2 regions of the Methylobacterium sp. WL69 genome follow, and region 1 is predicted to be linked to the other one. Evidence: predicted binding sites of a transcription regulator. Region 1 holds the regulator's gene; the other holds the start of a gene.

Evidence for each region. Region 1 encodes LexA, which represses DNA repair genes until DNA is damaged. Its sites were predicted from a motif close to TGTTCNNNNTGTGTTCNG; they were not measured.
Region 2: a site for LexA is predicted at 3,311-3,328, ahead of dinB (DNA polymerase IV). Genes of this name have one in related genera too.

What each region holds. Positions count from the first base shown of each region.
Region 1 is NZ_VRUZ01000001.1:125,548-141,649, reverse strand. Features, by position in the region: gene FV218_RS00650 (DNA polymerase III subunit chi) at 1-208, opposite strand, end outside; gene FV218_RS00645 (glutathionylspermidine synthase family protein) at 313-1,476, opposite strand; gene FV218_RS00640 (DUF1190 domain-containing protein) at 1,476-2,105, opposite strand; gene FV218_RS00635 (DUF350 domain-containing protein) at 2,240-2,638, opposite strand; gene FV218_RS00630 (CTP synthase) at 2,649-4,277, opposite strand; gene secG (preprotein translocase subunit SecG) at 4,444-4,851, opposite strand; gene tpiA (triose-phosphate isomerase) at 4,982-5,746, opposite strand; gene FV218_RS00615 (SurA N-terminal domain-containing protein) at 5,941-7,845, shown strand; gene trpE (anthranilate synthase component I) at 7,853-9,376, shown strand; gene FV218_RS00605 (aminodeoxychorismate/anthranilate synthase component II) at 9,440-10,054, shown strand; gene trpD (anthranilate phosphoribosyltransferase) at 10,109-11,122, shown strand; gene trpC (indole-3-glycerol phosphate synthase TrpC) at 11,133-11,969, shown strand; gene moaC (cyclic pyranopterin monophosphate synthase MoaC) at 11,980-12,465, shown strand; gene glp (gephyrin-like molybdotransferase Glp) at 12,462-13,691, shown strand; gene lexA (transcriptional repressor LexA) at 13,932-14,684, shown strand; partial or broken gene FV218_RS00575 (ComEC/Rec2 family competence protein) at 14,678-16,075, opposite strand.
Region 2 is NZ_VRUZ01000026.1:28,581-44,682, reverse strand. Features, by position in the region: partial or broken gene FV218_RS09915 (DJ-1/PfpI family protein) at 1-88, opposite strand, end outside; partial or broken gene FV218_RS09910 (IS3 family transposase) at 86-252, shown strand; partial or broken gene FV218_RS09905 (NmrA family NAD(P)-binding protein) at 256-708, opposite strand; gene FV218_RS09900 (hypothetical protein) at 977-1,357, shown strand; gene FV218_RS09895 (methyltransferase domain-containing protein) at 1,420-2,067, shown strand; gene dinB (DNA polymerase IV) at 2,128-3,234, opposite strand; partial or broken gene FV218_RS09885 (hypothetical protein) at 3,370-3,614, shown strand; gene FV218_RS09880 (DNA topoisomerase) at 3,633-6,017, shown strand; gene FV218_RS09875 (K(+)-transporting ATPase subunit F) at 6,914-7,003, shown strand; gene kdpA (potassium-transporting ATPase subunit KdpA) at 7,030-8,745, shown strand; gene FV218_RS09865 (hypothetical protein) at 8,746-8,967, shown strand; gene kdpB (potassium-transporting ATPase subunit KdpB) at 9,030-11,123, shown strand; gene FV218_RS09855 (K(+)-transporting ATPase subunit C) at 11,158-11,763, shown strand; gene FV218_RS09850 (sensor histidine kinase KdpD) at 11,773-14,508, shown strand; gene FV218_RS09845 (response regulator transcription factor) at 14,505-15,200, shown strand; gene FV218_RS09840 (PTS sugar transporter subunit IIA) at 15,295-15,789, shown strand.

The sequences.
Region 1 (16,102 bases):
CGGCATGGTCCGGGTCACGGTCGGTACCGTGGGGCAGAAAGCTGTCGTCGGTATAGGTCCAGAGCTGATCGTCCAGGGCCTGGAGACGCTCCTCGCTCGCCGCCTGGATCGCCGCCCGCCAGTCCCGGGCCAGGGAGCGCTCGACGAGGCTCGGCAGGACACGTTCCAGGGGCTGGTGCTGCAGATGATAGAACAGGATTTCGGTCACACGGGCATCCGTCTGGGTCGCGGCGGAACGCGGGGCGTCGGGACCCGATACCACGTCGCCGTCAGATAGGTCCGCACCGGCAGTTTGACAGCCGCATCTCAACGTCACTCGGCCTCGATGAAATGCGGGACGAACAGGGCCGTGTCGGTGGTGACCGGACCGGCCCCCTCGCGCACGCACAGGCCGACCGCGACGTCCCCGACGATCCAGGACCCGACGAGTGGTCGCCTGCCGTTGAAATCGGGCAGCTCCGCCAAGCCCTGACGGATGAACCCCTCGGTGCCGTAAGGTCCGCCGGCATTCGACAGGACCTGGCCGTCCCGCAGGATCAGCACGTTGGCGCCCTCGCGCGAGTACAGGGGCTTTCGCGCGAAGGACTGCCCGAGGCTCGCCTTCTCCGGATCGGTCTCGAAGAAGGCCGGCAGCAGGTTGGGATGGCCGGGTTCGCGGGCATAAAGATGGGCGAGCAGGCCCTTGTTGGAGAGGATTGCCTTCCATGGCGGTTCCAGGAACCGCGTCGGCGTGGCGTGGAGCGCCGTGCCGAAGGGGTCGGCGAAAGTCCATTCCCACGGGTAGAGCTTGAACAGCAGCGGGATCGGGCAGAGCACCCGATCGACGAAGGTGCCGTCCGGTCCGAGACCGATGTCGGCCAGATCGAGAAAGCGCGTTCCGAGCCCGGCCTGACGCGCGCAATCCTCCAGATACGCCACGGTGCCGCGATCCTCGGGCGCGTCGGCATAGGCCGTGAAGGCCACGTCGCCCCCGGCGCCGATCTCGCGAAACCGCGCGATCAACCGCTCGTGGACGGTGTTGAACTGGTCGGCCCCTGGGGGAAGGCGGCCGGAGGCCATCGCGTCCTCAAGCCAGAGCCACTGGAACACGCCGGTCTCGTAGAGGGCGGTCGGGGTATCGGCGTTGTATTCGAGGAGCTTGGCCGGGTCGATGCCGCCATAGGCGAAGTCGAGGCGGCCATAGAGGGACGGGTCGCCCCGCCGCCAGCTCGCCCGCACCGCGTCCCAGGCATGCTCAGGGATCGCCAGTGAGGCGAGGATGCGCTCATCTTCCACCGCGTCGGCGACGAAGGCGAGGCAGAGGGCATGAAGCGCGGTGCTCGGCCCCTCGATGTCCGCCTCGATCTCCGCGAGGGTGAAGCCGTAGGCGTGGCTCTCGTCCCAGTAATCCAAGCCGTCGGAGCCGTGGAAGGTGAAGCCGTTGGCGCGCGCCGTCGCGCGCCAGTCGGGCCGGGACCCGAGGGGAACGCGGCGCATCAGCCGCCGCTTCCATGGCTCGAACCGCTACCATGGGCCGAGAAGCCGCGCCCGGTGCCGCCGAACCCACCGAAGCTGGCGCGCCGGACGGCGGACGAGGCGACTCGGGCACTCGATGCCGTACCGCCGCTGCTCGTGACAACACGGCCGCCCCAGCCTGTGCAGTACCCGCCGCCGCCACCACTGCCGACGAATCCCCGGGCCGCCTCGTCGGGGCGGTGTTCATAGACCGGCTGTGGGGCGAGTTCCTGCTCGGGACGCCGGCCGAGGAGGAAGGCCGCCATGATCGGCACGAACTGGCCCGTGGCGCCCGCGGTGACGACGGCGCCATTCAGGCAATGGTTCGCCCCGTGATGGGCTTCGCACCCCGTGAGCGTTCCGTAGCGCGGCGCGGAGTCCGGGTAGGCGGCCAGCGCCGTGGCATAGTCGCGCCGGCAATCCGCCTCCGTGCGAACACGGCCGGCCGTGCAGGCCTCGGGGGTCGGATAGACGAGGACATCTTCCTCGCGCTGGGATGGATCGACCTGCGTCAGGGCCAGGGCTGTGGCACCGGCGCCTGCCAGCAGAACGAGGGTGACGGTCTGCGAGCGCTTCGAGCGCGGCGCCGACGATTCGGTCTGCGATGCCATCTCAGATGCGGCGCGACGCGCGGTCCTCTCCCGCGCGACCGGGTTGTCGCGCCATGCCGAAGCTTAGCATCGGCATGGCGCCTTGGAAGCGCGCGAGCGTAGGAAAAATCCGCCGGGAAGCCCGGCGGACCGCGTCAGTAGGTCATCGCCGCCGCGTCGACGAGGCCGCCGGCCAGGGAGAACGCGGCGATGAGGATGGCGGACGAGACCTCGCCGGCCTCGATCCGCCGCGACAGGTCGGGCAGGATCAATCGCACGACGAAGTAGATCAGGATCTGCACCACGAGGGCGACGAGGCCCCAGATCACGCAGTCGAGAATCGTCTGTGCGTTGGCGATCGCGGCCGCCAGCGGCAGGGTATAGCCGATGAGGCTTCCGCCGAGCGCCAGGGCCGCCGCGCTGTTGTTGGCTCGGATGAGGGCGATTTCGCGATGCGCCGTCGCCGACAGGTAGACCACGAGATAAAGTGCGACGAGCCCAGCGGCCGCCGCCATGTAGGCGAGGAAGGCGGGAAGCCCCGAGATCGAGACCATCGCCCTCTCCTCAGACGAGCCGGCTCTGGACGATGGCCGCCCCGACGAAGCTCTGGAACAGCGGATGCGGCTCGAACGGACGGGACTTCAGTTCCGGGTGGAACTGCACACCGATGAACCACGGATGGCCGACATGCTCGACGGTCTCCGGCAGGAGCCCGTCCGGCGACAGTCCGGAAAACCGCAGGCCCTTGGCCTCCAGGCGCTCGCGATAGGCCATGTTGACCTCGTAGCGATGGCGGTGGCGCTCGGAAATGGCCGTTGTGCCGTAGATCTCGGCGATCTTGGTGTCGGCGTGCAGGGTCGCATCATACGCGCCGAGCCGCATGGTGCCGCCGAGATCACCGGCGGCCGCGCGCTGCTCCAGCTCGTTGCCGCGCAACCATTCGGTCAGCAGGCCGACCACGGGCTGCCTGGTCTCGCCGAACTCCGTCGAGTTCGCCTCCGGCACGCCGGCCAGTGACCGGGCCGCCTCGATCACGGCCATCTGCATGCCGAAGCAGATGCCGAAATACGGGATCTTGCGCTCGCGAGCATAGCGGGCTGCCCGGATCTTGCCCTCGGCGCCGCGCTGGCCGAAGCCGCCGGGGACAAGAATGCCGTTGATGCCTTCGAGGAAGGGCGCAGGGTCCTCGCGCTCGAACACCTCGGCCTCGATCCATTCGAGGTTGACCCTGACCCGGTGGGCGATGCCGCCATGGGTCAGGGCCTCGGTGAGCGACTTGTAGGCGTCCTTCAGCCCCGTGTACTTGCCGACGATGGCGATGGAGACCTCGCCCTCGGGGTTGCGTACGCGCTCCGAAATGGTCTTCCACCGGGTCAGGTCCGGCTCCCCCTTCGGTTCGATGCCGAAATGCGCCAGCACCTCGCGGTCGAGGCCGGCCTCGCGGTACGAGAGCGGCACGTCGTAGATGGAATCGACGTCGCGCGCCTCGATGACGGCGGTCTCGCGGACGTTGCAGAACAGGGCGAGCTTGCGGCGCTCGTCCACGGGGATCGGACGATCGCAGCGGCACAGCAGCATGTCGGGCTGAATACCGATGGAGCGAAGCTCCTTGACGGAATGCTGCGTCGGCTTGGTCTTCAGCTCGCCGGCCGATGGGATGTAGGGCAGCAGAGTCAGGTGCACGAAGGCCGTGGCGCCGCGCGGCAGTTCCTGACCGAGCTGACGGATCGCCTCGAAGAACGGCAGGCCCTCGATGTCGCCCACCGTACCGCCGATTTCGACCAGCACGAAGTCGAACGCCTCGTTGCCCTCGAGCACGAACGCCTTGATGGCGTTGGTCACGTGCGGGATGACCTGAATGGTGGCGCCGAGATAGTCGCCGCGCCGCTCCTTGGTGATGATGTCGAGGTAGATTCGGCCCGTGGTGATGTTGTCGGCCCGCGTCGCCGGCAGACCGGTGAAACGCTCATAATGGCCGAGATCGAGGTCGGTCTCGGCGCCGTCGTCGGTGACGAACACCTCGCCGTGCTGCGTCGGGCTCATCGTGCCCGGATCGACGTTGAGGTAGGGGTCGAGCTTGCGCAGGCGGACCGTGTGGCCGCGCGCCTGGAGCAGGGCCGCGAGGGCAGCCGATGCGAGACCCTTGCCGAGCGAGGAGACCACGCCGCCGGTGATGAAAACGTACCGCGTCATGGGCCTCGGTCCATAAACAAGGGTGGACGATTCGCCAAACCACAAAAACGCTTATCCCCCGCGCCGCCAGGGCAGGCGCAGGGTATCGCGTCCGGAACGACGATCGGAGATCAGGCCCGACCGAAATCGGACCTACGAAGTTCGTGCGGCCTGCCGCCAGCCGAGATCAGCGCGACTGCGGCGCCTCGGGAGCCGCCGGGGCAACGGGAGCGGTCGGAGCGGCAGGGGCCGCCGGCTGAGCGCCGCCCTGATTCTGCCGAAGGGTGTCGAGCAGGTTGCCGGCGTTCGGCTGGTTGGCGGGCTGAGATGTGCCGGCACCATCCAGGATCGACCGCGGTGCGGCGCTGCGATGCGACAGGACCCCGAGCGTCATGCTGGTGGCAAAGAACAGGGCGGCCAGGATCGCGGTGGCCCGGGTCAGGGCGTTCGCCTGACCGCGCCCGGTCATGAAGCCGGACACGCCGCCGCTGCCGCCACCGCCGAGACCGAGGCCACCTTCGGAGCGCTGGAGCAGTACCACGGCGATGAGGCCGAGGACGACGATGAGATGGATCGAGATCAGGACGGTCTGCATCTTTTATCCAGGGGCGGCACCGGCCACGGCACACGCGGGAGGGATCGGACGCGACGCACGCACCCGCGCCGGCCGCTTATTTGGCCGGCTGTTACACGAGAACGCGCGCGAACGCCACTTCTCCCAACGGCTACCGCGCGTAGGCGTCGACGATCCCCAGGAAGTCGTCGGCCACGAGGCTGGCGCCGCCGACGAGGGCGCCATCGACGTTCTCGACGGCCATCAATTCGCGGGCGTTGCCGGGCTTGACCGAGCCGCCATAGAGGATGCGCACCTTTCCGGCCTCCGGGCCGATGAGCTGGCCGAGCATTTCGCGCAAGGACGCATGGACCTCGGCGATATCGGCTGGCGTCGGGGTCAGGCCGGTGCCGATGGCCCAGACCGGCTCGTAGGCGATGACCGTGTCGGCGCCCGTGGCGCCCTTGGGCACGCCGATGGCGAGCTGCGCCCGCACGATGTCGAGGGTCCGGCCCTCCTCGCGTTCGTCCTGGGTCTCGCCGACGCAGATGATGCCGCACAGGCCGGCGCGGCGCGCACCGAGCGCCTTGGCATGGACGCCGTCATCGGTCTCGTGGTGGTAGGCCCGGCGCTCGGAATGGCCGACGATCACGTAGGAGGCGCCGAGATCGGCCAGCATCTCCGCCGAGATGCTGCCGGTGAAGGCGCCGCTGCGCTTGGCGTGGAGATTCTGGCCGCCGATGGCGATGGGCGAGCCGTAGACCGCCGCGACGCAGGACGAAATCAGGGTCGAAGGCGGGCAGATCAGGACATCGACGTCGCCGAGCAGATCCGGGCTCAGACCGTTGCGCACCGCCTCTACGACGGAGACGGAGGCGCGCAGGCCGTTCATCTTCCAGTTGCCCGCGACCAGTGGCCTGCGCCCCGTCTTCGTCATGGATCTCCGCTCCACCTGTCGACCAGTCCAGCTTCGTGCCGGCCCTACCAGATCAGTCGGGCGGGGCGCAAACCGGCGGGGCGTCGGGCCGGCGGTCTTTGCGATGGCGTGCGGATGGTCTATCGCGGGCGACCTTCAGAGTGGCGCCGGCCCGTCCGCGCGCCATTTTCAAAGACAAGAACCCGGACCTTTCGATGCTGACGAACATGCGCAAGGCGAGCCAGCACTGGCTCGGCAAGATCATCCTCTCCGTGGTGTTCGTCTTCCTCATCGCCGGCGTCGCGATCTTCGGCGTCGAGGAATTCTTTCGCGCCGGCTCCACATCGACGGTGGCGACCGTCGGCAAGACGCCGATCTCGGCCGAGGCCGTGCGCAGCGCGTACCAGAACCAGCTCCAGCGCTACCAGAGCCAGACCCGCCGCACCCTGACGCCGGACCAGGCCCGGGCGCTCGGCCTCGACCGTCAGGTCCTGGCCCAGCTCGTGAGCGAAGCGTCCCTTGACCACCAGACCGCGTCCCTCGGCCTGAGCATCCCGGACGCCGCCGTCCTGCGCGCCATCCGCGAGGAAAAGAGCTTCCAGGGCGCCGACGGCAAGTTCGATCCGTCGCTGTTCTTCCAGACCCTTCAGCGTGCCGGCCTCAACGAGGCGACCTTCGTGCGCGAGCAGCGCTCCGTCGCCGCCCGCCTCCAGCTCGCCGAGGCGGTGGCCGCCGACCTTCACGTGCCCGCCGCGCTCCGCGAGGCGGTGCACCGCTACACCACCGAGCGGCGCGCCGTGGCGCTCATGATGCTGCCGCCCTCCTTCGCGGGCGAGGTCGCACCTCCCACGGACGAGGTGCTCAAAGCCTACTACGACGAGAACAAGTTCGCCTTCCGCGCACCCGAGACCCGCGCCGTGAACCTCCTCGTCCTCGACCCCCAGGCCATGGCCAAGCCCGACTCTGTGAGCCCGGAGGACATTGCCAAGCGCTACGAGGCCGACAAGGCGAAGTACGGCACGCCGGAGCGCCGCACGATCCAGCAGATCGTGTTCTCTGACGAAGCATCGGCGGAGGCCGCGCGGAAGAAGATCGAGGCCAACGAAGCGCCATTCGAGGCCGTCGCCGCCGAGAGCGGGGCTGACGCCAAGAACCTGACCCTTGGCACCCTCACCAAGGCCGAGCTGTTCGACAAGCCCGTGGCCGACGCCGCCTTTACACTCGCCAAGGACGCCGTGAGCGCACCCGTGAAGGGACGGTTCGGTACCGTGCTCCTGCGCGTCACCGCCATCGAACCCGGGACCCTGAAACCCCTGGCCGACGTACAGGCCGACATCGCCAAGGCCATCGCGCTGGAGCGCGCCACGGACGGCATTGAGGCGGCCCACGACGCCATCGAGGACGCCCGCGCCAACACAAAGCCGCTCCCCGAAATCGCCAAAGATCGCGGCCTCCCCCTCGTGGCGGCTACGGTCCTGAATGCGCAGGGCCTCGACGCGGACGGCAATCCCGTTGCGGGCATCCCCGACCGCGAGACCACCGTTACGGCCCTGTTCCGCTCCGAGATCGGTGGCGACAACGAGCCCCTGCGCACGAAGTCGGGCGGCTATGTCTGGTACGACGTCACCAACATCGACCGCGCCCACGACAAGCCTCTGGAGAACGTCCGCGACGAAGTCGTGGCGCGCTGGCGCGCCGCCGAGAGCGCGCGCCTCCTCGCCGCCAAGGCCAAGGAGCTGTCCGACCGCCTCGACAAGGGCGAGAGCGTCGAGGCCGTGGCCCAGGCCGCCGGCCTCAACGTCGAGTCCGTGTCCGACATCGCCCGCAACCAGCCCCAGGGCGACCTCACCGCCGACGTGGTGAACCGCATCTTCGCCACGGCGATCGACAAGTCGGCCTCGGCGGAAGCCGGCGAGCGCCGCGCCCTGTTCAAGGTCACCGCCGCCACCATGCCGGCCTACGTCCCCGGTGCCCCGGCCGACACGGCGATCGCCAAGCGCTTCCAGTCGACGCTCGCTGACGACGTCCTCGGCGAGTACATCGCCGAGGTGCAGAAATCCGTTGGCATCACCGTCAACCAGGCGGCCTTCCGTCGGGCCGTCGGCGGCGGCGAGTATTGATCGATCGATGACGCAAGCCCCCGAAGACGCGGCCTTCACGGAGGCCTACGAGGCGGGGCGCCCGACCCTCCTCAACCTCACCCTGCTGGCCGACCTCGAGACGCCCGTCGCCGCCTTTCTCAAGCTGCGCGCGCGCTATCCTGGGGCGGCCTTCCTGCTCGAATCCGTCGAGGGCGGCGTGGTGCGCGGCCGCTACTCGATGATCGGCCTCGATCCGGATCTGGCCTGGCGCTGCCGCGACGGCCGGCCCGAGATCGCCCGCGATCCCGGCCTCACCGCATTCGTCGCCGAGGACGCGCTCCCGCTCACGAGCCTGCGCGCCCTCATCGCCGAGAGCGCCATCGGCGTCGAGACCGAGGCCGAGGCCCTGCCGCCCATGGCGGCGGGCCTGTTCGGCTACCTCGGCTACGACATGGTCCGGGCCATGGAGAATCTTGGGAGCCCGAACGCGGACCCACTCGGCGTGCCCGACGCGATCCTCGTCCGACCGCGGGTGATGGTGGTGTTCGATTCCGTGCGCGACGTGATCACCGTGGTTGGCCCCGTGCGGCCCGAGCCCGGCGTCACCGCGCGCGCCGCCTACGAGGCCGCCCTCGCCCGCCTGGAACGGGTGGCCGAGGCCCTGGAAGGTCCCCTGCCCATCGAGGCGCGCATCGACCCGTGCACCATGGCGGCCCCCGAGCCCGTTTCGAACACCACGCCGGAACAGTATCTCGGCATGGTGGCGCGGGCGAAAGAGTACATCGTCGCCGGCGACGTGTTCCAGGTGGTGCTGTCGCAGCGCTTCGAAGCGCCGTTCACCCTGCCGGCCATCGCCCTCTACCGCTCCCTGCGGCGCACGAATCCGGCCCCGTTCCTGTGTTACCTCGACTTCGAGGCGTTTCAGGTGGTGTGCTCGTCACCCGAGATTCTCGTGCGGGTGCGCGACGAACGCGTCACCATCCGGCCCATTGCCGGAACGCGCCGGCGCGGCGCGACACCGGCCGAGGACGAGGCCCTCGCCCAGGAGCTACTCGCCGATCCGAAAGAGCGCTCGGAACACCTCATGCTGCTCGACCTCGGCCGCAACGATGTCGGCCGCGTCGCAAAGATCGGGTCCGTCACCGTCACGGGCTCGTTCTTCCTCGAATACTACAGTCAAGTGATGCACATCGTCTCCAATGTCGAGGGTGACCTCGACCCGCGCCACGACACCCTCGACGCCCTCGCGGCGGGATTTCCCGCCGGCACGGTCTCGGGCGCGCCGAAGGTGCGGGCCATGGAGATCATCGACGAGCTGGAGCGCGAGAAGCGCGGTCCCTATGGCGGCTGCATCGGCTACTTCGGCGCGCGGGGCGAGATGGACACCTGCATCGTCCTGCGCACGGCCATCGTGAAGGACGGGCGCATGCACGTTCAGGCGGGGGCCGGCATCGTCTACGATTCCGACCCGGCCTCCGAGCAGCAGGAATGCGTCAACAAAGCCAAGGCCCTGTTCCGCGCCGCCGAGGATGCGGTGATGTATGCGAGCCGGGCGCGGCGGGGGCAGTAGGCGCCAGGATTGACCGGGCCGCCCCGTGCGGTCAAACCGCCGTCACTGGCCAGTGAGCGACCGATGTCCAACGTCCTCGTCATCGACAACTACGACTCGTTCACGTGGAACCTCGTCCACCTGATCGGTCCCCTGTGCGGCTCCATCGACGTGGTCCGCAACGATCGGATCACGATCCCGGAGATCCGCGAACGGGCGCCCGATGCCGTGGTGCTGTCGCCGGGGCCGTGCTCGCCCAACGAGGCCGGCATCTGCCTCGACGTGGTGCGCGATCTGGCGGCCGAGATCCCGATCTTCGGTGTCTGCCTCGGGCTCCAGGCCATCGGGCAGGCCTTCGGTGGGGACGTGGTGCGGGCGCCCGCCCCCATGCACGGCAAGGTCTCGTCCATCGAGCACCGGGCCTCGGGCATCTTTCGCGGGCTCAATGGCCCGTTCGATGCGACGCGCTACCATTCCCTCGTGGTCGAGCGCATGAACTTCCCGGAGGCGCTGGCCGTGACGGCGGAGGCCGACGGCCTCATCATGGGACTGCAGCACACGCGCCTTCCGGTGCACGGCGTGCAGTTCCATCCCGAGAGCATCCTGTCGCATCACGGTTCCCAGATCCTGCGGAATTTCCTCGACATCGCGGCAGCCTGGAACGCGGCGCGTGACAAGGACCGGCCCGGCGTGCATTGAGCCATCAATCAAAGCTGATTGATCTCATTCCAAACGGCCCGTGGATTCGTTCAGGTGGATTCGTTCAAGCCGCTCCTCGCGAAAGTCGCCGCCGGCACGAGTCTCGATCGCGCCGAGGCCCGCCGTGCCTTCGACGATCTGCTGTCCGGTGAGGTGACGCCGGTCCAGGCCAGCGCCTTCCTCATCGCCCTCAAGGTGCGCGGCGAGACGCCCGACGAGATCGTCGGTGCCGTCGAGGCCATGCGGGCGCGGATGCTGCCCGTCGCCGCCGTGCCGGGCGCCATCGACGTGGTCGGCACCGGCGGCGATCATTCCGGCAGCTACAATGTCTCAACGCTGGCCGCGATCGTTACGGCGGCCTGCGGTGTGCCCGTGGCCAAGCACGGCAACCGCGCTGCCACCTCGCGTTCGGGCGCCGCTGACGTGCTGTCGGCGCTCGGCGTCCGCATCGGTCTCGACCCGGACGGCCTTGCCCGCTGCCTCGCCGAAACCGGCCTGTGCTTCATGTTCGCCCAGACCCATCACGGCGCCATGCGCCACGTGGCATCGGTGCGGGCCGAGTTGCCGACGCGAACGATCTTCAACCTCCTCGGTCCCCTCGCCAACCCGGCCGGGGTCAAGTTCCAGCTCTTCGGCGTCTCGGCGCCGGCCTGGGCCGAGCCCCTGACCCGGGTGCTGGCCGAACTCGGCAGCGAGCGCGTCTGGACCGTGCACGGCTCCGACGGCCTCGACGAGATCACGGTGACCGGCCCCAGCGCCGTGGTGGCGTTGGACGGAGGACATCTGACGCACGCCACCCTGGACCCGCGCGAGGTCGGTCTCGGCCTCCACACCCTCGACGCCCTCCGGGGCGGCGACCCGGAACACAACGCCGCCGCCCTGTACGGAGTGCTGGAGGGTGCGCGCAACGCCTACCGCGACATCGGCGTCATCAATGCCGGCGCCGCCCTCGTGGTGGCGGGCGCCGCCGCAACCCTCCGTGAGGGCGTCGTGCGGGCGCAAGACGCCCTCGATACCGGAGCGGCCCGCGCGACGCTGGCCGCCCTCGTCCACGTCTCGAACGCCTGAAGGCTGTCTCATGTCCGATTCCGAGACCGACGACACGGCCTCCCCCGGGCGGAACGACGTGCTCGCCCGCATTGAGGCCTACAAACGGCGCGAGATCGCCGAAGCGAAGCTGCGGGTGCCGCAGACTAAGCTCGAGAAGCGGGTGTCCGGCATGAACCCACCCCGAGGCTTCGCCGACGCCATTGCGGCCCATATCGCGCAAGGCCGCCCTGCCCTCATCGCCGAGGTGAAGAAGGCCTCGCCGTCGAAGGGGCTGATCCGCGCCGATTTCGACCCCGCCGCCATCGCCAAGGCCTATGAGAAAGGCGGCGCCACCTGTCTTTCGGTGCTCACCGACACGCCCTCGTTCCAGGGCAAGCCAGAATATCTCACCCAGGCCCGCGATGCCTGTTCGTTGCCGGTCCTGCGCAAGGATTTCCTGTTCGAGCCCTATCAGGTGTTCGAGGCCCGGGCCTGGGGCGCCGACTGCATCCTCGCCATCATGGCCTGCCTCGACGACGACGAGGCGGAAGCCGTGGTCGAGACTGCGCACGACCTCGGCATGGACGTGCTGGTGGAAGTCCACGACGATGCCGAGCTCGCCCGGGCGATTCCCCTCGGCACGAAGCTCGTCGGCATCAACAACCGCGACCTCAAGACCTTCGAAGTCTCGTTCGAGACGGCGATCCGCCTCGGTCATTCTGTGCCGAAGGACCGAATCGCCGTCGCGGAAAGCGGCATCTCCGGTCACGCCGACGTGGTGCAGCTCGGACAGAACGGCCTTCGCACGATCCTCGTCGGCGAAAGCCTGATGCGCCAGGACGATGTCGCGGAAGCGACCCGGCACCTGCTCTTCGGGGACGCGTGAGGACCGGGCCATGGCCGAACTGACCCATCTCGACGCGGCGGGCGCGGCCAACATGGTCGATGTCTCGGACAAGGCCGCCACCACCCGTACGGCCCGTGCCGTCGGCACGGTGGTGATGCTTGCCGAGACCCTGGCGCTCATCCGCGAGGGCGATGCCAAGAAGGGTGACGTCATCGGCACGGCGCGGCTCGCCGGCATCATGGCGGCCAAGCGCACCCATGAACTCATCCCCCTCTGCCACCCGCTCCTGATCTCCAAGGTCCGGGTCGATTGCGAAGTCGACGAGGCCCTGCCGGGCCTGCGGATCAGCGCCGAGGTCAAGGTCCTCGGGCCGACCGGCGTCGAGATGGAGGCCCTCACCGCCGTCTCGGTGGCGTGCCTGACCATCTACGACATGGTGAAGGCCGCCGACCGGGGTATGCGCATCGAAGGCATCCGGCTCCTGTCCAAGGATGGCGGTCGCTCAGGCGCCTACCTGGCGGAGGATGCCGTTTGAGCGGGCCGATCCCCGTCGCAGAAGCCCTGCGCCGGATTCTCGCCGGGCTCCCGGGGCCCGTGACGTCCGAAACCGTCGCCATCGCGGAGGCCGCCGGCCGGACCCTCGCCGAGGCGGTGTGCGCCACCCGCACCCAGCCCCCCTTCCCCGCCTCGGCCATGGACGGCTACGCTGTGCGCGCCGAGGACATCGCTGCTTGCCCGGCGACGTTGCGGGTCATCGGCACGAGTGCCGCCGGCCACGGCTTCACCGGTCCGCTCGGCGCGGGTGAGGCCGTGCGGATCTTCACCGGCGCCCCGGTGCCCGAGGGCGCCGATGCCATCCTGATCCAGGAGAACGCCGAGGCGGCGGACGGCATGGTAACCGCCCGCGAACCCGTGGCGGCCGGTCGTTTCGTGCGCCCGAGTGGCCTCGATTTCCGCGAGGGCGATGCGCTTCTTCACGCCGGTGACACCCTGGACGCCCGCCGCACGGCGCTCGCCGCCGCCGCCGGCCACGGCCGGCTCAGCGTGCGCCGACGCCCGCGCGTGGCGATCCTCGCCACGGGCGACGAGCTCGTGCGGCCCGGCGAGCCGGCGCGCTGGGACCAGATCGTCGCCTCCAATGCCCTCGCGGTGGCGGCCCTCGCCCGCGAGGCCGGCGCGGAGACCATCGATCTCGGCATCGCCGGTGATAGCCTGGAGGCCCTGGAGGCGGCACTTCTGCACGCTGCCGAAGCGCGGGCCGACATCCTCGTGACCCTCGGGGGGGCCTCGGTGGGGGACCACGACCTCGTGCAATCGGCCCTGACCCGCCAAGGTCTCGAACTCGGATTCTGGCGTGTGGCGCTCCGCCCAGGCAAGCCGCTGATGCACGGGCGCCTCGGTGCCGCCACGGTGATCGGATTGCCCGGCAACCCGGTCTCGTCCATCGTCTGCGGCCTGCTCTTCGTCGTGCCGGCGATCCGGGCGCTGCTGGGTGATCCTCACGCCGGGAAGGATCGCAGCGAACCCGCTTGTCTCGGCCACGACATGCCGGCCAATGACGGCCGCCAGGATTACCTGCGCGCACGCCTCGACACCGCGCCCGACCGGCTGCCGATCGTCTTCGCGGAGAACCGGCAGGATTCGTCCATGCTTTCCGTCCTCGGCCACGCCGAGGCCCTGCTGATCCGGCCGCCCCACGCCGAGGCCGCCAAGGCCGGTGATCTCTGCCGCATCCTACGCCTCGACCGGCGCATCCTGTAGATCCGTGGGATCGAAGGGCGAAGCGCTCGGGCGATCCGCGAGCGTCCGCGAGACGCGCCTCATACGAGACCGTTTCTGGTTCGAAGCCGGGGAGCCAGGGTGCATACCGGTGCGAACGTTTACGTACGAAGTTGCAACTTTCGACAGAACCCTTGCGGAACACTTCCAGAACGTCTAGCGTGTTCGTGATTTGTTTCTGCAGCCTGTGCTGCCTTCATCTATCGCAGGAAGAGTGTCGGCATGTTGACGCGTAAGCAGCTGGATCTGCTCCAGTTCATCCAGCAGAGAATGAGCGAGGGCGGTGTCCCGCCATCATTCGACGAAATGAAGGACGCCCTCGATCTGAAGTCGAAGTCGGGCATCCATCGCCTGATCACGGCCCTGGAGGAACGCGGGTTTCTGCGCCGCCTGCCGAATCGCGCGCGGGCCATCGAGGTGATCCGCATGCCAGAAAGCCTTGGCGGTCAGGCCGGCGCCGTGAAGGCGTCGCCCCCTCCGGAGACGCGGCGTTTCACCCCGAGCGTCGTCGAGGGCGGCAAGGGCAAGGCGCCCGTCGAAAGGATGCCGGCGGCGCGGTTGCCGACGACGCGTGCGACGGACGGCGATGGCCGCGCCATCACCATCCCGGTCATGGGTCGCATCGCGGCCGGCACGCCCATCTCGGCGATCCAAGAGCAGAGTCATTCCGTGACCCTGTCACCGGATTTTCTGTCCGGTGGCGAGCACTACGCCTTGGAGGTACGTGGCGATTCGATGGTGGATGCCGGCATTCTCGACGGCGATCTCGTCGTGATCCGCAAGCAGGATACGGCCAACACCGGTGACATCATCGTCGCCCTCATCGACGATGAGGAGGCGACCCTGAAGCGCCTGCGCCGTCGTGGTTCGTCGATTGCCCTGGAAGCGGCCAACCCGGCCTACGAGACCCGCGTTCTCGGTCCCGATCGCGTCCAGATCCAGGGACGCCTCGTCAGTCTGGTCCGACGCTACTGAAGGGGTTCGCCCGAACCTTCCGGCGACAAGTCGGGTTCATCAGTTTCGAGCACTTTTGGCGTGGCGGGAACCGTGTTCGCGGGAGCGGCCGTCGATTTTGGTGGCCGCAACGGGCGCCATGGCACCACATCGGTCGAACGTCGCGCCGTCGTCACGACTGGATCTCCCGCCGCCGGGAGGCGGATTGCCGTCGCGCCATGCGCGGCGAGGAAGGGCCGGTCGAGGATATGCTTGGCGGTGCAGCCGGGGGGCGCTTCCCGGCGGCTGATCAGGATGTCGGCCCGGGCGCAATCCTCCCCCAGGGCGCGCTTGTCTGTGACGAGGGCGATCACCCGTCCGTCCGGCATCCGCGCCGCGCAACCGAGACGATCGCAACGGGCCGTCGGCAGGGCGAGGACGGTTCCGGCTTTGCGTCCATCGCCATCGGCCTTGAGCCATTGCTCCATCACGAAGTTGGGCGGTTTTCCGAGGGTGGCCAAGCGACCGTCGGCAGCGCGGATCGCGACGCCCGCTCCCTCACGGTCGATGTAGATGTCCGGCCGCATCGGGCTCGCAGCGAGGGCGACGCCGAACGCCATCGGCAGTAGGCCGAGCCAGTGCAGTCGCGACACCGGCAGCGTGAGGGCGACGAGGCCCAGGGCCATCGCCGCCAGGGCCGCGGGCCCGAAGGCCGGCACCACGTAGGTGGCGCGCTCGAAGCCGGCGATCCAAGTGGAGATGGTCAGCATGCCGCGCACGGCGAGGCCCATGAGCCACCACACCGGCTGATCGAGGGCGAAGGGGTAGGCCAGGATGCCGAGGACTGCCGCCGGCATGACGGCGAGCGATACCAGCGGCAGAGTCAGAGCGTTGCCGACGAGGCCGAAGGGTTGGATCGTCTGGAAATGATAGGTGGCGAACGGGGCCGTGGCGAATTGCGCGACGAGGGTCGTCGCCAGGGTGCCGATGATGGCCGTGGCGACCCAGATGGCGGCGCGGCCGATGGGGCCCGCGCTCTGTCCGCGCAGGCCCAGGGCGCCGATGAGGGGAGCGCAGGCGATGAGGCCGGCCACCGCCCCGAACGACATCTGGAAGCTCGGGCCGAGGAGTCCGTCCGGTTCGCGGGCCAGGGCAATGAGGGCCGCGAGGGCGAGGTTGCGCATGCTGAGGGCCGGCCGGTCCACGAGGATCGCGCCCAGCATGACGAGCGTCATGATCAGGGCGCGCTCCGCGGCGATGTCCCAGCCGGAGAACACGCAATAGGCCGTCACCCCCGCCATGGCGAAGGCGGCGGCGATCTTCTTGATCGGCCAGCGCAGGGCGAGCACGGGCACCAGGGCGAGGAGTGCCCGCACGAGCCAGAACACCACACCGGCGGCCAGCACCATGTGAAGGCCGGAAATCGATACGACGATTGGCAGGGTTGGCCGGCAACGTGT
Region 2 (16,102 bases), on a different contig from region 1:
CGAGTCCCTTGTCCGTGACGACCTCCTCGTCGACCCAGGTGCCACCGGCGTTCCGGATGTCGGTCTGCAGCGTCGGGAATGAGGTGAGGATACCCGGCTCCGAAAAGCAATCGCCGATCTCACCCTCGACAAGCTGATCCTGCAGGAGGCGTCCCGGGGAAACTTCTGAGCCCTGCGCGCCGACGCGCCTGTGTCGAGCACATCATGCTGGCAATGAACGTCTCCGAGCGCCGCGCCTGTCGGGCGCTCGGTCACGCGCGCGACGCCATCGACGAGCGCGGCTCCCGCGATGGCGGCGACGAACTCGAAGAACTGGGTGGCGCGGACAAGCGTCCAGGGCACGCCCGCCGAGGCGATCAGTTCCTCCTGGGCGAGCTTGGCGCGGAAGTAGCCGCTGTCGAGCAGGAGCTCGGTGCCGACCACCGAGAGCGCGACGTGGCGGGAGACGCCGGCCTCTTTCTCTGCCTCGGCGAGGTTTCGTCCGGCACGGACGAAGAAGTCCATGGCCGCGTCGTCAGCGAACGATGGCGAGTTGGCGACGTCGACCACCACGCTGGCGCCCTTCAACGCTTCCGCGAGCCCCTCGCCGGTAACGGCGTTGACGCCGGTGTTCGGCGAGGCCGCAAGGACCTCGTGGCCGGCGGCCTTCAGGGTGGTGACGACCTGCGAGCCGATCAGCCCCGTGCCGCCGATGACGACGATTTTCATGTGACGCTCCGTCCTGTGTCCGGTCCCGTTGGGGACGTTCGAAACCAAGACGAGAGCGGTCCCACCCGGTGTGACATCACCTCTGATGAAACTGATCCGGGCGGGGCCCAGACGCCCATCGGTCAGGGAAAATCCGTTCCGCCATATCCTATCCGCACCTGAATCCTCGTCATGCAGTGAGCATCGCGAGGAACGACGATCATGACGCCCTCCATCGAGAGGCTGATGCGGGACCGAACCCGCACCTCCCTGGGCGAGGGAAAAGCGGTTGAAGCCTCCCCGTCCGCTCCGATGGCAGTTCCTGACCCTCTTCGTCGGCCTGCTGGTCCCGACCTTGCTGTTCGTCGGTGTCCTGCTCTGGTACTTCGCCGCCTCTGAACGCACGCGGGTCGAACAGGACGTGCAGACCGAAGCCCACGGCTTGTCCGTAGCGTTCGACCGCGAGATCCATGGGGTCCTCACGACGCTTCAGGCGCTCGCGACCTCACCGAGCCTCGCGGCTCACGATTTGCCGGCCTTCCCACCCTTCTCAGACGTTCAGGGTGGGTGCCGAGCGTCAGATTTCCACCATTGCCTACCAGCGGGCGCGACGATCACCCCCAGCACAAAGCCGAAGATCGTGACCAAGATACTGGGATCACGCGGCTGATAAGGTCGCACTCGACGCGCGGACTTCATGTCGGGCCGTGAGGCTGGCAAGCGGAAACGAATATGACGGATCTTCCCAGATTGCCCCCCGAAGCCTTCGCCAAACAGGATCGAACCCCAGACGCCCTGTTCTATGCGCAGCCGCGCTTGGTCACGCACATCGACGACGCGGCCATCAACGCCGTGACCGACCTGTACCGCACGCTGCTGCCGCCCGGTGGCCGCATCCTCGACCTGATGTCGAGTTGGGTCAGCCACCTGCCTGCGGAGGTCGCGTACGGGGCTGTGATTGGCCATGGCCTCAACGCTCAGGAGCTCACCGCTAACGCACGCCTGACGCAGCACTTCGTACAGGACCTCAACGCCGACCCCATCCTGCCCCTCAATGACACCAGCATCGATGCCGCCCTGATCTGCGTCGGGGTGCAGTACCTTCAAAATCCCGTCGCCGTCCTGCGCCAGGTCGCACGTGTGCTGGTGCCGGGCGCGCCCGTGATCATCACCTTCTCAAACCGCTGCTTCCCCACGAAGGCGGTGGCCATTTGGCAAGCCTTGGGCGGAGACGATCACGCGCGGCTGATCGCGCTGTACCTGCAGCACGCTGGGTTCTCGGCCATTGAGGCCAGGGTGCTACTGCCGGAAGGTGGCCCAACTGATCCGCTGCGGGCGGTGATCGGACGAACCTCGACGCTGATCGCGGACGCACAGTAGCGCAGGCGGGCGGGCGGGGGGTGGCCTAGGCCATAGCACGGCTGTCTCACGCCGCCTCAGCTACAGGGCAAAGCCAAGCTGACGTGGCTCTTCCGCCGCGCCATGTTGGAGGCCGGACAGCGACACCCCGATCAGCCGCACGCTGCGGCGTAGGGGAAACACATCGCGCAGCAGGCCAAGGCTGATGTGAGCGAGGGATTCGCGGCTCGCCACCGGGAGGCTGAGGGAGCGGGCCCGGGTGATCTGCTCGAAGTCCGAGAACTTCACCTTCAGGGTGACGGTGCGGCCGGTGACGCCCTTGCTCGCGCAGACCGTCCAGACCTTGTCGAGGATCGGCTGCAGCCGCTCGACGAGGACGGCGAACTCCGTCGTGTCCTCGGAGAAGGTGTTCTCCGCCCCCACCGACTTGCGGATGCGGTGCGCCCGGACGGCTCGGTGATCGATACCGCGGGCGACGCCGTGGTAGTAGCTGCTCGAACTGCCGAAGATGGCCTGAAGCTCGGCAAGCGACCGCGCCCGGAGGTCGCCACCGGTGAGGATGCCGAGGCGCTTCATCTTGGCCTCCGTCACGGGCCCGACACCGTGGAAGCGTCCGATGGGCAGGGCTTCGACGAAGCCAGGGCCCATGGCCGGGGTGATGACGAACAAGGCATCGGGCTTCCTGTAGTCCGACGCGACCTTCGCCAGGAACTTGTTGTAGGAGACCCCCGCCGAGGCCACGAGGCCGGTGCGGGCCAGGATCTCCGCCCGAATGGCCCGGGCGACCTCTGTGGCGGTCGCCAGCCCCTGGAGGTTCTCGGTGACGTCGAGGTAGGCCTCGTCGAGGGACACCGGCTCGATGATCGGGGTGTGCTCGGCGAACACCGCCTGTATCTCGGCGGAGATCGCCTTGTAGACCTCGAAGCGGGGCTTGACGAAGACGAGGTCGGGGCAGAGCCGACGCGCCGTGACCGAGGGCATCGCCGAGCGCACGCCGAACACCCGCGCCTCGTAGCTCGCCGCCGCGACGACGCCGCGCTCGCGCGATCCGCCGACCGCCAGGGGGCGCCCGCGCAGGGCCGGGTCATCGCGCTGCTCGACGGAGGCGTAGAACGCATCCATGTCGATGTGGATGATCTTCCGAGCGGGCGCGGCGGGTTCGGTCGTAGGTGCTGTATCGTCCGGCATTCCCGTTCCTGCAACACCGTGCGGCGGGCTGCGTACCGATACACCGCCTTGCCCTTTTCCACCGGCTGCCTTCTTATAGAACATAACGCGAACTGGGGCGTTTTCGAAAGCTGCGGCGAAGGGGATTTGCAGATCATGGCTCGCTACCGCTTCCATGCAACCAACGGCTACGCCTTCGTCCTCGATGCCGTCGGCAGGGATGTCCGTCGCCCCGAACGCCTGACGCGTCGGGCTGTGGAGGTCGCCGAAAGCGTCATGGACGAACTGACGGCCAAGAGGACTGGTCGGAGTGGAGCGTCACCGTGCACGATCTGAGCGGTCGTCGTGTGTTGGTTCAGCCCTTCGTATCGCGGGCCGGTGGCGCCTCTCAGGCGGCTTGAGACCGGCGCGCGTTGGCCATGCCCGCCCCGAGCACCGGTCGCACGCTTTTCTTCTTCGAGAAGCCGTCGGCAATGCGCCAGCTTCAGCGGTTCTTCCGTTCGCCCAACACCGTGTGCGTTGCTGCTGAAGGGCACCTGCTCACTGCCGAGGAGCCGGGAAGCATCCGGCCCGAGTGGAAGCCCTGGCGGTTCGACGCGCTGCCCATCGTGCTCGATACCATTCCGGTCAGTTGCGGCCAGAACCGCTCGGGGCAGTCGCACGCACCGAAACTCGCGGCGATCCGTCAGGCGCTTCAGGGTGTCGAGCGCGTCATCATCGCCACCGATCCCGGCCGCGAGGGTTCGATGATCGCCTGGGAGGTGCTGGAGCACCTCGGCTGGCGCGGGCGTGTGGACCGACTGAAGCTCGGTGCCCTCGACGAGGTCTCGATCCGGCGTGCCTTCGCATCCCTGGCGAAGGAGCCCGCGTCGGGTGATCAGGACTATGCGGCCTACCTGGAGGCGCTCTGTCGGCAGTACGAGGATTATCTCCTTGGGCTGAATGGCACCCGGGCGATCACCCTGCGGTTGCGACCGCCCGCCTTTCGCGAGCCCTGGCGTTTCGGCGGCGTACAGACTCCGACCCTCGCCATCCTGGCCAATCTCGAGGACCGCATTCGCGCCTTCGTGCCGCAGGACTTTTTCAAAGTCGCGCTTCACCTCATCACCGAGACCGGCGCGGCCTTGACCCTATGGCACGCCCCGAAAGAACGCATTCTCGATCCGAAGGTCGCCGAGGCGATCCGGCAGGCGGCGGCAACGTGGTCGGGTCCACTGACGGTCGAGCAGAAGGACGTGCGGCGCTCCCCACCGCGCCTGTTCTCGAAGGACACGCTGGCGCGGCGATGTGCCAAGCGATTCGGCTGGGATCCGCAACGCACGGCCGCGCTGGCGCAAGAGCTCTACGACCAAGGCTACCTCAGCTACCCGCGTACCGAATCCGAGCACCTGCCCGAGGGCCAGACCGGCGATGCGGCTGCCATCGTGGCCGCCGTCGCGGGTGTGTTGCCCGAAGTTTCGCGCCTCTTCCCAGGGAGCTTCCGGCCGGTGATCCGCCGGGGTACCAAGGGGCACTACGTCAAGGATCCGGGCGAGCATCACGCCATCGTCCCTCTCCGCAAGGTGCCGGCCCGCGAGCGCCTATCGGTCGAACAGTTCCGCCTCTACGAACTCGTCGCCAAGGCTTACCTTGCCGCGCACCTGCCCGACGGTATCGATGCCCGCACCGGCATCTCGGCGGATGTCTCGACGTCCATCGGCGCGAAGCATTTCTCGGTGAGTGGCAGCGTCGTGCGCGATGCCGGTTGGCGGGCCATCTACGGTGGCGAGGCCGATGCCGAGGTCGATGTCGTACCGGGCAAGGTATGGCGCGATCAGGAAGTCCCGCTCGTCCGCTTACCCTCTGTGCGGGACGGTGAGGCTGCATCGGCAACCGCTACCGAGATCACCACGTCCGTGACAGAACCGCCCCGGCGCATCACGCGCGGCGAACTGCCCGTGGTCATGGGGCGTCTCATCGATCAGGTCGAGGATCCCGACGCGAAGCGAGCCTTGGAGAACCCGGTCAACCCGAACGAGCCGAAGGGGCTCGGAACGGCTGCGACCCGCGACGCGATCCTGCCCAAGCTTCTAAAGAGCCACTACATCGCGCTTGGCACCGGCAAGGATCCGGCCATCGAGGTGACGGGCGTCGGGCTCGCCTTCATCACGGCCGTGAGGCAGGTGTTTCCCACGTACGGCGATCCGGTCGGCCGGGCCCTGTTCGAAGCGGATCTGGCCGAGATCGGGCAGGCTCCCAACCGGGCTGAGGCCCAACGTCGTGCTGGCGCTTTCCAAGAGCGGACCCGCACCCGTTTGGACGACCTGATCAGGGCGATATCGAAAGCCAACGTGATCGAACTCGATCCGAGTCTGACCCCTCCCAAGGGCGGTGATGACCGGCCGCCGACCCCCGCCATGGTGTCGTTCGCCGTCTCCCTGGCCAAGCGATCAGGGATGAGATTACCACGCGGGTGCAAAACCAGCATGAGCGTATGCCGAGCCTTCCTCGATACCCAAGCGGGGTCACGGACAGCGCAGGAAGAGAATGGAAGTGAGCCGAATACCTCTCGGGCTCCAAGCGAGGCCATGGTTCGCTATGCTCGAAGCTTGGCTGAGCAGCAGGGCAAAGCCTGCCCACCTGAGGTCGAGGCCAACTTCGACGCCTGCCGCCGTTTCCTTGATGCGGGTACTCCGGTGATCCGACATCCGACGGGGAAATCACAGCGAACGAAGCGGACGGGCAAGCCCCCGACAGATGCACCAGCCCGACGCGAAACCGGAGCGATCAAACGGAAACCCAGCACCCGTCGTCGAATTCCGTAGGGGCCGCTCGCAAATGGAATGGTGCCAACAAACGGCCCTTGGCCACCGTATGGAATTCGACCGCACCTGATTCGAGTTAGCTTGGTGGAAGGGCGTGATTTTAATCCGTCCCCGCCAGCGCGGATGAGTACGTCACTGGGCGATAAGCTTCCAGGGCCGCCCAGTAATCACTATCGACCCAACCTCGTCATTAGACGTTCGACTGCTCCGTTTTAAAAGCGGACATTCCTTGCCGCTAACGTTCATGCGGACACTTGGCGGAATCTGTCGCTCGGCCGACGGCATAAAATCTTTATGCCGAAGTCTCCCGCTCCCCTCGAACCCTTATGCCGATTCGAGGATCGACGCAGGCCGCCCCAAGAGGGTTCATGGCGCTCGACTCCTTCGATGAACCTTATCCGCTGGGGACCGGCCCCGGCCGATAGGCCCGGTGCCATATGTCGATCCTCACACCCGTCCGGCCTGCAGCCTCCGCGCTTCCGGTGCCTGGGATGCGGGACCCTCTTCCATGGCTATCACCTCGGAAGCCATGGCGTCGTTCAGGGCGACCGTTCGACGTGGCAGACGGATTGCCGCGGGCCGCCCAGGCAGGCTGCCCCCTCGGGTGCACCGAGTTCCGTCTCACCCTGCGCCAGGCCATGCCCGCGAACTGAACGACCCCCGTTCCAGGGCCGGGCAGCGATCCTCATGCGATCCTTATAAGATCGTCCTCGCTTCCGTCTCGAACCCTAATGCGGTTCGCGTCCACATTGGACCCGGGCGAGACCGGTCATGCATCGGCCCCCGAACCGAAACGGACCGACCATGCTCGACATCGTCTACATCGCGACGGGGCTCGCCTTCTTCGCCTTGGCCGCCGGCTACGCCGTCCTCTGCGAACGCCTCTGAGGCCCGCCATGACCCTCGACCTGACGCTTGGCGCCCTCGTGACCCTGGGGCTGCTCGGATACCTCACCTACGCCCTCGTCCGCCCCGAGCGGTTCTGAAGGAACGGCTCCCAGGAAGACTTGCCATGACAATCAACGGCTGGATCCAGATCGCGTTGTTCTGCGCGGTCGTGCTCGCGCTCGCCCGACCGCTCGGCGGCTACATGACCCGTGTCTTCACGGGTGAACGAACCTTCCTCTCGCCCGTGCTTGCACCCGTCGAGCGCGGGCTCTACCGCGTCGCCGGCATCAACGCCGCCCAGGAGCAGCACTGGCTGGCCTACGCCCTGTCCATGCTGGCCTTCCACGTCCTCGGCTTCCTCGCCCTGTACGCGCTGCTGCGTGTCCAGGCGGTGCTGCCGCTCAACCCGGACGGGCAGTCGGCGGTCGCGCCGGACCTCGCGTTCAACACCGCGACGAGTTTCGTCACCAACACGAACTGGCAGTCCTACGGCGGCGAGACGACGATGTCGTACCTCACGCAGATGCTGGGGCTGACCCACCAGAACTTCCTGTCCGCCGCCACCGGCATCGCGCTGGCCGTAGCCCTGGTGCGGGGCTTCTCGCGGGCTTCGGCCGACACGGTGGGCTCGTTCTGGGTCGATCTCACCCGCACGACCCTCTACGTGCTGCTGCCGCTCTGCATGGCGCTGACGCTGTTCTACGTCTGGCAGGGCATTCCCCAGACGCTCGGCGGCGCCGTCGAGGTGACGACCCTGGAAGGCGCCAAGCAGACCCTCGCGGTCGGCCCGGTCGCGAGCCAAGTCGCGATCAAGATGCTCGGCACCAACGGCGGCGGCTTCTTCAACGTCAACGCCGCGCACCCGTTCGAGAACCCGACCGCGCTCTCGAACTTCGTCCAGATCGTCTCGATCTTCGCCATCGGCGCGGCGATGACCAACGTCTTCGGTCGCATGGTGGGCGACGAGCGCCAGGGCTGGGCGATCCTGTCCGCCATGGGCGTGCTGTTCCTCGCCGGCACGGCGGTGGTCTACTGGGCCGAGAGCGCCGGAAGTCCCGTCCTGAACGCGTTCGGTCTCACCGGCGGCAACATGGAGGGCAAGGAAGTCCGGTTCGGAATTCTCGCCTCGGCCTTGTTCGCGGCCGTCACCACGGCGGCGTCCTGCGGCGCGGTCAATGCCATGCACGACAGCTTTACGGCGCTGGGCGGCATGATCCCGATGATCAACATGCAACTCGGCGAGATCATCGTCGGCGGCGTCGGCGCCGGCCTCTACGGCATCCTGGTCTTCGTCATCGTCACGATCTTCGTCGCCGGCCTCATGGTCGGGCGCAGCCCGGAATACCTCGGCAAGAAGATCGAGGGCCGCGAGGTGAAGATGGCGATGCTCGCCATCCTGTGCCTGCCCCTGATGATGCTCGGCTTCACGGCGCTCGCCACCGTGGTCGCGGCTGGCCTCGCGGGTCCGGCCAATGCCGGCCCGCACGGCTTCTCGGAGATCCTCTACGCCTTCACGTCGGCGGCGGCGAACAACGGCTCAGCCTTCGGCGGGCTCACGGCCAACACGGCCTTCTACAACACCACCCTCGGCCTCGGCATGCTGTTCGGGCGGTTCTTCGTCATCGTGCCGGCGCTCGCCATCGCCGGGTCGCTCGCGGCCAAGAAGACCGTGCCGGCCTCGGCCGGGACCTTCCCGACCCATGGCGGCCTGTTCGTCGGGCTGCTGGTGGGCGTGATCCTCATCGTCGGCGGCCTGACCTTCTTCCCGGCCCTGGCCCTCGGTCCCATCGTCGAGCACCTCGCCGGCGGCCTCGGTCAGACCTTCGCGGCGGGGGGCTGAGTGCGGCACCCATCGCAGCACCACCGCGCGCCGATGCGCCCCGCCGCCCGCCGCGCCCTAGCCCTGCACCGGCCTCGGCCCCGAACGGTCAGCCGGGGCCACCCGGAGCGCGGCGATCTCCGGGCCTCGGACGTCGTCCTCGCGCTCCTCGGCCTGACCCTGCTCGGCGCCCTCTGCCTGGTGATCGCCGTCGATCTGCTCGGCCGCGCCCTGGCCGCCTGACCCTTCGGCACGGCGCGGATTTGCGCCAGCTTCCAGACGTCCCTCATGCCCGGACACCCGCCATGGCTCGCCCCAACTCCATCCGCCTGTTCAGCGCCGCCCTCGTCGGGCCGGCCCTGATCGGCGCCCTGACCAAGCTCGACCCGCGAAAGATGATCAAAAACCCGGTCATGTTCGTGGTCGAGGTCGTCGCTGCGCTGACCACCGTCCTGTTCATCCGTGACGTCGCGACCGGCGGCGCCAACCTCGCCTTCTCCGGCCAGATCATCCTCTGGCTCTGGTTCACCGTGCTGTTCGCCAACTTCGCCGAAGCCATCGCCGAGGGACGCGGCAAGGCCCAGGCCGACAGCCTGCGCCGCACCCGCACCGAGACCATGGCCAAGCGCCTCACCGGCACGGGCCGCGATTACGAGACCGTGCCGGGCAACGACCTCAAGGTCGGCGACGTGGTCCTGGTCGAGGCCGGCGACATCATCCCATCGGATGGAGAGGTCATCCTCGGCGTCGCCTCGGTCAACGAGGCGGCCATCACCGGCGAATCCGCCCCCGTGATCCGCGAGTCGGGCGGCGACCGCTCGGCGGTGACCGGCGGTACCCAGGTCCTGTCGGATGAGATCCGCGTCCGCATCACGGCGGCGGCCGGCTCGACCTTCGTCGACCGCATGATCGCCCTGGTGGAGGGCGCCTCGCGGCAGAAGACCCCGAACGAGATCGCGCTGAACATCCTGCTCGCAGGCCTCACCATCATCTTCGTCTTCGCCGTCGCATCGATCCCGAGTTTCGCCTCCTACGCCGGCGGGTCGATCCCGCTCATCGTCCTCGTCGCCCTGTTCGTGACCCTGATCCCCACCACCATCGGCGCGCTCCTCTCCGCCATCGGCATCGCCGGCATGGACCGGTTGGTGCGCTTCAACGTGCTCGCCATGTCGGGCCGCGCAGTGGAAGCGGCTGGCGACGTCGATACTCTGCTCCTCGACAAGACCGGCACGATCACCCTCGGCAACCGCCAGGCCACCGAGTTCCGCCCGGTGCGCGGCGTCTCCGAGCAGGACCTCGCCGACGCGGCCCAGCTGGCGTCCCTGGCCGACGAGACCCCCGAGGGCCGCTCCATCGTGGTGCTGGCCAAGGAGAAGTACGGCATCCGCGCCCGCGACATGGGACACCTGAACGCCACCTTCGTGCCCTTCACCGCCCAGACCCGGATGAGCGGCGTCGATCTCGACGGATCGTCGATCCGTAAGGGCGCGGTCGATTCGATCATCGCGTCGGTGAGCCGGCCGCCGATGGCGACGCGCGGGTCGAACGCGGCCCTGGCCTACAGCCCGGGTGTCGCCGCCGAGACCGTGCGCGAGATCCAGGCCATCGCCGAGGACATCGCCCGAGCCGGCGGCACCCCGCTGGCGGTCTCCCGCGACGGGCAGTTGCTCGGTGTGGTCTACCTCAAGGACATCGTGAAGGGCGGCATCCGCGAGCGCTTCGCCGAGCTGCGCCGGATGGGCATCCGCACCGTCATGATCACCGGCGACAACCCCATGACCGCGGCCGCCATCGCGGCGGAGGCCGGCGTCGACGACTTCCTCGCCCAGGCGACCCCGGAGGACAAGCTTGCCCTCATCCGCAAGGAGCAGGCTGAAGGAAAGCTCGTCGCCATGTGCGGCGACGGCACCAACGACGCCCCGGCGCTGGCCCAGGCCGATGTCGGCGTGGCCATGAACACCGGCACGGTGGCGGCGCGCGAGGCCGGAAACATGGTCGACCTCGACAGCGACCCGACCAAGCTCATCGAGATCGTCGGCATCGGCAAGCAGCTGCTGATGACCCGTGGCGCCCTGACCACCTTCTCCATCGCCAACGACGTCGCCAAATACTTTGCCATCATCCCGGCGATGTTCCTGGTGCTCTACCCGCAGCTCGAGGCGCTCAACATCATGGGTCTCGCCTCGCCCGAGAGCGCGATCCTCTCGGCCATCATCTTCAACGCGCTCATCATCGTCGTGCTGATCCCGCTGGCGCTGAAGGGCGTGTCCTACCGCGCCGTCGGGGCGGGCGCCCTCCTGCGCCGAAACCTCCTGATCTACGGCCTGGGCGGCATCCTCGTGCCCTTCGTCGGCATCAAGGCCATCGATCTCGCCGTCACCGCCCTGCACCTCGTCTGAGCCGCCGCCGCACGCCACCTTCGGGACCATCGTCATGTCGAACCAGCTTCGCCCCGCCCTCGTCCTGCTGATCGCCTTGACGGCGCTCACGGGGCTCGCCTATCCCCTCGCGATGACGGGCATCGCGGGGGCGATCTTCCCGGGCAAGGCCGCCGGCAGCCTCATCGAGCGCGACGGCAAGGTCGTCGGCTCCAGCCTGATCGGGCAGTCCTTCACCAGCGACCGCTACTTCCAGGGCCGCCCCTCGGCGACGAGCGCCGCCGACCCAGCCGACGCCACCAAGACGGTGCCGGAGCCCTACAACGCGGCGAACTCGTCGGGCTCGAACCTCGGCCCGACCAGCGCCGCGCTCGCCGAGCGGGTGAAGGCGGATGTTGCGGCGCGCCAAGCCGAAAACCCAGGCCGGCCCGTCCCGGTGGACCTCGTCACCACGAGCGGCTCGGGTCTCGACCCGGATGTCTCGCCCGAAGCCGCCCTGTTTCAGGTTCCTCGCGTCGCTAAGGCACGTAACCTCTCGGAGGATCAGGTGCGCATCCTCGTCGACTCTCAGGTCCAGGATCGCCTGCTCGGCCTCCTCGGCGAGCCGCGGGTGAACGTGCTCGCCCTTAACCTCGCCCTGGACAACCTCGGTTCCAAGTAACATCGCCGGATGAGCATCCTGACCACGACGACCCCGCGCCACGATCCCGACCGTCCCTCGCCCGACGCGCTGCTCCAGGCGGCACGGCGCGAGGAAGGCGGTCGCGGGCGTCTCAAGATCTTCCTCGGGGCGGCCCCGGGAGTCGGCAAGACCTACGAGATGCTCACCGTCGGCCGCGCCCGGCTCAAGGGCGGCATCGACGTGGTCGTCGGCGTGGTGGAGACGCACGGGCGCGCCGAGACCGAGGCCCTGGTCGAGGGCTTCGAGGTCGTGGGCCGCCGTCCGGTCGCGTATCACGGCGCGGCGCTCGACGAGATGGACCTCGACGCGATCCTGGCCCGCCAGCCGGCGCTCGCCCTCGTGGACGAGCTCGCCCACACCAACGCGCCCGGATCGCGCCACCCCAAGCGCTACCAGGACGTCGAAGAACTCCTCGATGCCGGCATCGACGTCTACACCACCCTCAACATCCAGCACGTCGAGAGCCTGAACGATGTGGTCGCCCAGATCACACGCATCCGGGTGCGCGAGACCGTGCCCGACGGCATCCTGGACCGGGCCGACGACATCGAGGTGGTCGACCTCAACCCGGACGACCTGATCCAGCGCCTGCGCGACGGCAAGGTCTACGTGAAGGGCAACGCCGAGCGGGCCCTCAAGCACTACTTTTCGCGGGGCAACCTGACGGCCCTGCGAGAGCTCGCCCTACGAAGGACCGCCGACCGCGTCGATGACGAACTCCTCAGCCACATGCGGGCCAACGCCATCGCGGGCCCCTGGGGTGCCGGCGAGCGAGTGCTGGTCTGCATCAGCGAGGACCCGCACTCGGCCGGCCTCGTTCGCCATGCCAAGCGCCTCGCTGACCGGCTGCACGCACCGTGGACCGCCATCACGGTCGAAGGGCCCCGCAGCCTGTCCCTCGACGAGGCCGCCCGCGACCGCATCGCCGATACCCTGCGCCTCGCCGACAGGCTGGGGGGAGACGCCGTGACCTTGCCGGGCAGCCGCCGTGTCGCAGACGATATCCTAGCCTTCGCCCGCTCGACCAACGTCAACCACATCATCCTCGGCAAGGCCGACCGGTCCGCGCTGTTCGAGCTCCTCAACGGCTCGGTGGTGCACGACCTCGTCCGACGCTCGGGCAACATCAGCATCCACGTCATCACCGGAGAGGCGACCAAGGCCGATCCGGTCCCGGCGAAGACGGTCGCCACCGCGCCGGCCAAGCCGGCCTTCGAGATCCTACCTTATCTCGTCGGGACCCTCGCCACGGTCGCGGCCCTCGGGCTCGCCCTCGTGGTCGAGCCGTATCTCGGCGTGGAGAACGCCGATCTGATCCTCCTCAGCGCCATCGTCGCGGTCGCGGTGCGCTCCGGGCTGGGACCTTCGCTCCTCGCCGTGGTCATCGGCTCGCTGTCCTACGACTTCTTCTTCCTGCCCCCGGTCTACACCTTCACCATCACCGACCCGACCAACGTCGCCGCCTTCGTGCTGTTCACGGTGGTGGCCTTCGTCGTCTCGAACCTCGCCGCGCGGTCGCGCCAGGAGGCCCTGGTCTCGCATGGCCGCGCCCGTGCCACGGAGCGGCTCTACGGTTTCAGCCGCAAGCTCGCGGGATGCGCGACCCTCGACGACGTGCTGTGGGCGACCTCCGCCCAGATCGCCGCCATGCTGAGGGTTCGGGTCGTCCTGCTGCTGCCTGAGAACGGTGCGGTCTCGGTCCGGGCCGGCTTCCCGCCCGAGGACACCCTCGACGCGGCCGATCTCGGGGCCGCGACCTGGGCCTTCGACAACGAGCGCCCGGCGGGCCGCGGCGCCGACACCCTGCCGGGGGCCAAGCGCCTGTTCCTGCCGATGCGCACGGGCCGCGGCATCGTCGGGGTCATCGGCCTCGACACCGACGGCACAGGGTCGATCCTCTCGCCCGAGAGCCGGCGTCTGTTCGACGCCCTCGCCGACATGGCGGCGCTCGCCATCGAGCGCGTCCGCCTGGTGGAGGACCTCGACCGGGCCGAACGCGCCGCCGAGACCGACCGCCTGCGCCAGGCCCTGCTGACCTCGATCTCGCACGACCTGCGCACCCCGCTGTCCTCGGTTCTGGGGGCGGCCACGACCCTGCGCGACCTTGACGAGGCGCTGCCGCACGACGCCAAACGGGACCTTCTCGCCACGATCATCGAGGAGTCCGAGCGGCTGAACCGATTCATCGTCAACCTCCTCGACATGACCCGCCTGGAGGCGGGGGCCGTGGCCGCGAGCCTCACCCCGCAGGACGTCGGCGAGAGCGTCGACACCGCCCTGCGCCGCCTCGGGCCGATCCTGGCCGGCCACCCGGTGCATCTGGATCTCCCGACCACCCTGCCGGCCCTGCGCCTCGATCCGGTCCTGTTCGAGCAGGTGCTGGTCAATCTCCTCGACAACGCCGCCAAGTATGCCCCCGAGGGCTCCACCGTCACCGTGAGGGGCGTGGCCGAGCGAGGCCTTGTCCGCCTCCAGATCCTCGACGAGGGCGATGGCCTGCCCGAGGCCGACGTCGAGCGGGTGTTCGACAAGTTCTACCGCGTCCGCAAATCCGACAGCGTCCGGGCCGGGACCGGCCTCGGCCTCGCCATCGCCCGCGGGTTCGTCGAGGCCATGGGCGGCACGCTGACGGCGGGCAACCGCCGCGACCGCCTCGGCGCCGTCTTCACCATCCTCCTGCCCATCCCCCCGGCGGGACACGTTCACTCGGATCTGGCGGCATGAGCATCAGCATCCTCGTCATCGACGACGAGCCGCCGATCCGGAAGCTCCTGCGCATGGGCCTGGCGACCCAGGGCTACGAGACCTTCGAGGCGCCCAACGGACGGACCGCCCTCGACGTCCTGTCCCGTGAGACGGTCGACCTCGTCATCCTCGACCTCGGCCTGCCGGACATGCGCGGGCACGACCTGCTGCGCCTCATCCGCAAGGATTTTCCCGATTTGCCGGTGGTGGTCCTGTCCAGCCGCGACGACGAGGCCGGCAAGGTCGAGGCCCTCGACCTCGGCGCCGACGACTACGTGACCAAGCCCTTCGGCATGGGCGAGCTCCTGGCCCGCATCCGGGCGGCCCTGCGCCATCAGTTGGCCGTCCAGGGCGAGCGCGCCGTGTTCGAGGTCGACGGTCTCAGCGTCGATCTGGTGCGCCGCCTCGTCAAGGTCCGGGGCGCCGGAGTGAAGCTCACGCCACGCGAATACGATTTCCTGCGTGTCCTCATCCAGCATGCCGGCAAGGCCCTGACCCACGCCCAGCTCATGAGCGCGGTCTCGACCTCGTCGGACCCGCAATACCTGAGGGTCTACATGCGCCAGCTTCGCCTCAAGCTGGAGGCGGACCCCGAGCGTCCGCGCATCCTGCTCACCGAGACCGGCGTGGGCTACCGGCTGCGGGCCCCGGACGACGAAGCTCACGCTTGAACTCCCCGCCATCGCCTCAGGGCAAGGTCGACCGACATTCCTCGAATCCCCACCCCGAGGGACCGATGAACGCCCTGCCGGATCCCGACCGCCCGTGACCGAGCCGCACCGAATGGCAATCGACGAATTCCCGTCGCCCGACCATGTCGCCGTCGGTGTTCGCGTCAGTGGCAAGGCCGCGCTCCTGGACGACCTCGCACGTCGGGCCGCCCGGGCGCTCGACCACGATGCCGCCCCGGTGCGATCAGCCCTGGAAAAGCGGGAGGGACTCGGTTCGACCGGGGTTGGGAACGGCATCGCCTTGCCGCACGCCCGGCTGGAGACCGTCCGGCGTCCCTTCGGGGGCCTGGTTCGCCTTCGCGATCCCGTCGAATTCGATGCCATCGACGAGCGTCCGGTCGACCTCGTCTTCCTCCTGTTGCTCCCGATGGAGGCGCAAGGCTCCCAGCTCAACGCCCTGGCCTGCGTCGCCCGCCGAATGCGCGATCCCAAGGCCGCTGCGGCGATGCGAGGAGCCCGCGATGCCGATGCGCTCCTCTGGATCATGTGTGGCATCCCGGCGGCGCGGCTACGAGCTCCCTGCTGGTGATTTGACGATACTGGATGGCGAGCACCCGGACTGTGCGGGATGGGCGGCAACCGAACCTGGGTCTTTCACCTCGAAGCGGACGTTCCGCATCCGACCCATGCCAGCCATCCGCACCGCCCTCGGAGATTCTCCAAAGCGGCCGTTCCTCAGCTCTCCGCCGAATTCGGCTCGGAGTGGGAAGCGGACCACGACCCGTTGTACGGGTGTAGACGTTCCGCATCTGACCCAACTCAGGATACAGATGATCAATGTGGCTTACCAAAAATGGTCATTGGTCGGCCGCCGTTCAGCGTTGGCTCGAAATGGGAAACTG